2 regions of the Pseudoalteromonas sp. AS71 genome follow, and region 2 is predicted to be linked to the other one. Evidence: predicted binding sites of a transcription regulator. Region 2 holds the regulator's gene; the other holds the start of a gene.
The links. Region 2 encodes MetJ, which represses methionine synthesis genes. Its sites were predicted from a motif close to TAGACGTCTAGACGTCTA; they were not measured.
Positions count from the first base shown of each region.

Region 1: a site for MetJ is predicted at 1,236-1,253, ahead of metA (homoserine O-succinyltransferase). Genes of this name have one in related genera too.

Region 1 covers NZ_JBBMQZ010000013.1:16,563-19,993, forward strand. Annotated here, with positions in the region: gene ettA (energy-dependent translational throttle protein EttA) at 1-1,095, opposite strand, end outside; gene metA (homoserine O-succinyltransferase) at 1,318-2,265, shown strand; gene WNY98_RS11150 (homocysteine S-methyltransferase family protein) at 2,255-3,328, shown strand; gene metH (methionine synthase) at 3,338-3,431, shown strand, end outside.
Region 2 covers NZ_JBBMQZ010000003.1:72,899-76,329, reverse strand. Annotated here, with positions in the region: gene metL (bifunctional aspartate kinase/homoserine dehydrogenase II) at 1-381, opposite strand, end outside; gene metB (cystathionine gamma-synthase) at 558-1,805, opposite strand; gene metJ (met regulon transcriptional regulator MetJ) at 2,095-2,415, shown strand; gene WNY98_RS03295 (malic enzyme-like NAD(P)-binding protein) at 2,661-3,431, opposite strand, start outside.

The DNA.
Region 1 (3,431 bases), on a different contig from region 2:
TTTACCCGCGCCATTCGCACCGATAATGCCCACAATGGCACCTTTTGGCATGCTAAAGCTTAAATCGTCAATTAAAACGCGATCGCCAAAACTCTTACGAAGATTAGTTACTTCAAGTACTTGGTCGCCTAAGCGCGGGCCAGGTGGAATAAACATCTCGTTAGTTTCGTTACGTTTTTGGTAATCAGACTGCTGCATCTCAGTAAACTGAGCCATACGTGCTTTTGACTTAGCTTGACGACCTTTAGGGTTTGAACGAACCCATTCAAGTTCTTGCGCAATTGATTTTTGACGTGCTTTTTCAGATTTTTGTTCTTGCTGTAAGCGCGCATCTTTTTGTTCAAGCCAAGAAGAGTAGTTACCTTCCCATGGAATACCTTCACCACGGTCAAGCTCCAATATCCAACCAGCTACATTATCAAGGAAGTAACGGTCATGCGTTACCGCCACAACAGTCCCTTCGTAATCGTGTAAGAAGCGCTCTAACCATGCAACCGACTCAGCATCTAAGTGGTTAGTTGGTTCATCGAGAATAAGCATGTCTGGTTTTTCAAGCAATAATCGACATATAGCAACACGACGACGCTCACCACCTGAAAGGTGCTCAATTTTAGCATCCCATTCTGGCAGGCGAAGTGCATCAGCAGCACGTTCTAAAACGTTATCAATGTTATGACCATCGTGCGCTTGAATAACAGCTTCAAGCTCGCCTTGCTCTTTTGCAAGTGCGTCAAAGTCAGCGTCTTCCATGGCGTATTCGTTATACACTTCGTCAAGACGTTTAAGTGCGTGTTTAACTTCGCCAACAGCTTCTTCAACAATTTCACGAACTGTTTTACTTTCGTCTAAAACAGGCTCTTGCGGTAAATAACCAATTTTTGTACCAGGCTGAGGATGTGCATCACCTTCAAAATCTTGGTCAACACCGGCCATAATACGTAGTAACGTAGATTTACCAGAACCGTTTAAGCCAAGCACACCAATTTTAGCGCCAGGAAAAAAGTGTAACGAAATATCTTTTAAGATAGTGCGCTTAGGTGGCACAACCTTAGATACTCGACTCATCGAGAATATAAATTTATCAGGTAAAACCATGGAGGAAAGCCTTCAAATAGTAATAAAAATTTCAATGTTGTATTGTAGTGGCTGACGGGTGAAACAGTCAACGAATGGCGGGTTTTAAAGCACCAAAGCATGCTTGTAAGTAAAGTATAAAATCATGAATAAATTTCATTTGGACATCTATACATCTAGAGGTTGATATTTTTTACTTTCAGTTCATAATTGACCTTCGGTTTTTATGAGCAGGAGTAAAGTATGCCAATTACAGTAAAAGACGAGTTGCCGGCCATTGCACGTTTACGTCAAGAAAACGTATTTGTAATGCCAAAAACACGTGCAAAAACGCAAGAAATACGCCCAATGCGTTTGGCTATTTTAAACTTAATGCCTAATAAAGTAGAAACCGAAGTTCAGTTTATTCGCTTGCTTGCCAACTCGCCTTTGCAAGTGAACGTAGAGCTACTGCGCCTCGACACTCACCGCAGTAGTAGCAACTCAGAAGAGCACCTTGATACCTTTTATCGTTATTTTTCAGAAGTAAAAGACAACAATTACGATGCGCTAATAGTAACTGGTGCGCCACTCGCCCATTTAGAATACGACGATGTAGCGTATTGGGATGAGCTAAAGGTCATTATTGATTGGGCCGAGCAGCACGTTACCTCTACGTTATTTTCGTGTTGGGCAGCACATGCAGCGCTATATCATCGCTACAATTTAAAGCGCGATTTAAAAGACGACAAACTGTGTGGCGTATTTACCCACCAATGTTATTTTGATCACGGTGCACTGACTCGCGGATTCGACGACACCTTTTTAGTACCGCACTCACGTTATGGCCACATTGATATAAATAAAATAAACGCCTGCGATGAGCTAGTAGTACTGGCAGGTTCTGAGCGAGTGGGGGCTTACTTACTTAAAAATAAATCGGGTAGCCAAGTGTTTATAACCGGTCACCCTGAGTACGACGCCGACTCGCTAAAAGCAGAATACGAGCGCGATTGTAAAAAAAGTCCTAATGCACCAAAACCCGAAAATTACTTCCCAGATGATGATGCAACCAAACAACCTTCAAAAACGTGGCAAAGCCATGCTTTTTTACTTTTTTCGAACTGGTTAAATTACTACGTGTACCAAACCACACCGTATGATATTAATTTAGTTAGCCAAGATGTGAGGACTAACAACTATGCCGAATAACGCGCCTACAAATAATAAACACGCCGAAATAAGTGCAGCATTAAAAGAACGCATTTTAATTTTAGATGGTGCTATGGGCACCATGATCCAAGATCATAAGCTAGAAGAAGAAGACTATCGCGGCGAGCGTTTTAAAGACTGGCATGTATTAATTAAAGGCAATAACGATTTATTAAGCCTAACCAAGCCCGACTTAATCACTGATATTCATAGTGGTTTTTTATCAGCGGGCGCCGATATTATCGAAACCAACACGTTTAACTCGACCACTATTTCGATGGAAGATTACGATATGGCGAGCCTAAGCCGCGAAATAAACGTAGAGTCAGCTAAATTAGCACGCGCAATTTGCGATGAATTTACGGCTAAAACGCCAGAAAAACCGCGCTATGTAGCCGGTGTTTTAGGGCCGACATCTAAAACGTGCTCAATTTCGCCAGACGTAAACGATCCGGGTTATCGAAATGTCACCTTTGATAAGTTGGTTACTGCGTATGTGGAGTCTACCCTTGCATTAATGGAAGGCGGCGCCGATTTAATATTAATCGAAACTATATTCGACACCCTTAATGCAAAAGCCGCCTCGTTTGGCGTAGAAGAAGCTTTTGAGCAAGCAGGGCGCACATTGCCAGTTATGATTTCGGGGACTATTACCGACGCCTCAGGCCGTACGCTTTCAGGGCAAACAACCGAAGCATTTTATAATTCTATTCGCCATATTAAGCCTATATCAATCGGCTTAAACTGTGCGCTTGGCCCTGATTTACTGCGTCAATACGTAGAAGAGCTATCACGCGTGTGCGAAACATTTACATCGGTTCACCCTAATGCGGGCTTGCCTAATGAGTTTGGTGAATATGACTTAGAAGCACCTGAAATGGCAACCGAGATTATTGACTGGGGTAAATCGGGCTTTATTAATATAGTAGGCGGGTGCTGCGGTACAACACCTGCACATATTCGCGCGTTTGCAAAAGGGCTTGAAGGCGTTAAGCCTCGCCAATTGCCAGAGCTTGAAGTACGCATGCGTTTATCGGGCCTTGAAGCCTGTAACTTAAATTAAGGAGCCAGCATGACACAGCAAATAGCAGTATTTACCAATGTTGGTGAGCGTACCAATGTAACTGGTTCGGCTATGTTTAAACGCCTAATCATGGAAGAAGATT
Region 2 (3,431 bases):
GAGTAAGCGTGCTGACCACAATTCGCCATGTGCAAGTAACGCAGCCTCTTTTAGCTGCTCAGCTTGAGCAAGTTCTGCAATATCACTAAGTTCGGTATTTAGTGTTTTAAGTGCACTTCGTTTTAAATCAGCTTCTAATAGCTGCTCTATTAAGTCTCTTTGGTGATTATTTAACTGTAGTAAAATATCAGCTACCGCTTGATTGTCTTGCTTTTGATAGCTTTGCCAAAGTAATACTAGCGTATCGGTTGTCTTACCCGCAGCCGATACCACCACACAGTCACCCGGTTGAGTATGTGTAATTATTATTTTTGCAACGCTTTGGTATCGCTCACTTGAGCTTAAACTCGAGCCACCAAATTTATGTATACAATTAACCATATTTATACCAATTCGCTTAATTAAGTAGTCTATTTTGAGTTTAGTTGTTCTCGGCAATTGCTCCTGCATTGCTCTACCTCCTGCATCCATGCAGTCGTATATCAGAAATTTTTAACGACGTTAGCGCCAGCTTTAATCCCTCAAATTGATTAGGTATTATTGCGGATTGGTATTGCTTACCAAAGCGCCGGACGGGCTGCACTTAATTTAACGTTACCACCAGAAGTGCCTGCACCTTTGCCTACACGGCCAACATTTTTATTTTGTCCTGGTTTTACAAGTTCAAACACTCGCTCAAAATCAGCAACTAAATCGTATATATCTTCAATACCTACCGAAATACGAATAAGCGTATCGCCCACACCCGCTTCTAAACGTGCTGTTGCGTCCATACCTGCGTGCGTCATAGTTGCAGGGTGACAAATTAAGCTCTCTACGCCACCTAGTGACTCAGCTAAACTAAAGGTTTTAAGGCTAGTTAAAAATGCCGCTGCGTCGTTTATATCGCCTTTAATATCAAAACTAACCATGCCACCAAAGCCAAGTTGCTGTGCTTTAGCAAGTTCATGTTGAGGATGTGACTCAAGACCTGGGTAGTAAACTTGGCTTACATATTCAGAGTTTTCAAGATACTTAGCTATTGCCAGTGCATTTTCTTGATGCTGTCTTAGGCGCACATTTAAAGTACGTAAACCACGAAGCGTTAAATAGCTATCAAAAGGCGCCCCCGTAATACCAATGTTATTAGCCCACCAAGCAAGCTCATCGCCTAACTCTTGTGTTGCGGCAATAACAGCGCCGCCTACTACATCTGAGTGTCCGTTAATGTATTTAGTGGTTGAATGCACCACAATATCTACACCAAACTTAATAGGGTTTTGTAAAGCAGGCGACAAAAACGTGTTATCTGCTGCAACCAAAGCCCCGCATTGCTTAGCCACATCAGTCACTGCTTTAATATCTGTTAAACGAAGTACTGGGTTACTTGGGGTTTCTATCCAAATAAGCTTAGGTTTAATTACTAAAATTTGTTGAAGGCTTTCTTCTTTTGTTAAATCTAATATTTCGAGCTTTAGTAGTCCGCGTTTTTGTAACGATGTAAATAAACGATAGCTGCCACCATAACAATCATGTGGAATTACTAACGTATCGTCACTATTAAGTAGCTGAGTAGCCAAATGCACGGCAGCCATGCCTGTAGCTGTAATTATGCCACGAGCGCCACCTTCAAGCTTAGCAAGCGTCTCAGCTAAAATATCACGATTAGGATTACCGCTACGACCATAATCATACTCACGCTTAGTATCAAAGTCGGCAAACGAATAAGTAGTCGATAAATAAATTGGCGGTACCACCGCACCATGATGTTTATCAGCATCAACGCCGTTACGTACAGCAATGGTTGCTTTGTTTTTTTCGCTCATATTCGTCACCTGATTAATTTGGATGTTTAGACGTCCAAAAGAGTAAGTTATCCGTTTTGATAAGTCAAAGTATTTTAAAGCTCTAGATGGCTATAAGTAGAAGGAGCCTCTGCGAATAACACATTTTAGCTCACAAAAGTGTGCCTATCTTTACACTCACAATAGGCTTATTAAGATAGATCGGTATCTATTATTTGACTATCTTTTTTAAATCGATAGAATTTCACGCATATTTACACGCTTTTTATACCGTGTGAGAAATTAATAATCTGAGGCAACGATACATCTTATGGCTAAATGGAATGGTGAGTATATTCACCCATACGCAGAACACGGTAAAAAATCAGAGCAAGTTAAAAAGATCACCGTTTCGATCCCGCTAAATGTATTAAAGGTATTAACTGACGAACGTACACGTCGTCAAATCAATAACCTTCGCCATGCTACAAATAGTGAATTGCTATGTGAGGCATTTTTGCATGCTTTTACTGGCCAACCTTTACCAAATGACGATGACTTACGTAAAGATAACGCCGAAAAAGTGCCAGAAGAAGTTAAAAAAATAATGCAAGAAATGGGTCTAGAAGTACCCGTTTTAAACGAAGAATAATACCAATTCCATTAAGTATGTGATCTAAATTTTACGTCGAAAAAATAATTCAGTTCTAGGCGTAAATTGAAGTAAATGGTTATTCCCTTTGCGAAATTTACAACAAAGAAATGGGTTGTTTTAGCAAGTAAAATAGATCAGCTATTTATTGGAATTGGTATAAATATTACAAAGACAAAAAAACCTCAGTAATTACTGAGGTTTTTTTATGTCTAAATTTTATTGCATAGCTCTACTGTATAGATTTACTGCATATAATTTTCTGGCAAATCAATTTGCGCAACACCTGACTCAACAGCAGCTAGGGCAACAGCTCTTGCTATACGCGGCAGTAAACGAGGGTCCATTGGTTTTGGAATAATATACTGTGCACCAAACTCTAATTTATCTACGCCTGCTGCTTTTAAAACTTCTGCAGGTACAGGCTCTTTAGCAATACTACGGATAGCCTCAACTGCAGCAATTTTCATTTCATCATTAATAGCGCTTGCACGCACATCAAGCGCACCACGGAAAATAAACGGGAAACATAAAACATTGTTAACCTGATTAGGATAATCAGAGCGCCCTGTTGCCATAATTAAATCGTTACGTGCGCCGTGCGCAAGTGCAGGATCAATCTCAGGATCTGGGTTTGAACATGCAAACACAACTGGTTTTTCAGCCATTAGCTTTAAATCTTCAGCCGCTAATAAGTTAGGGCCAGAAACACCTACAAACACATCAGCATCTGCAATTACATCTTGCAATGTACGCTTATCTGTATTGTTAGCAAAAAGCTGTTTATATTCATTTAAATCATCGCGGCGGGTATGAATAACACCTTTGCGGTCAAGCATGTAAATGTGTTCGCGCAGTGCTCCGCACTTAATTAACAGCTCCATACACGCAACAGCGGCAGCGCCAGCCCCTAAACATACAATAATTGCATCTTCAATTGACTTACCTTGTACTTCTAACGCATTTAACATGCCCGCAGCAGTTACAATCGCAGTTCCGTGTTGATCATCATGAAA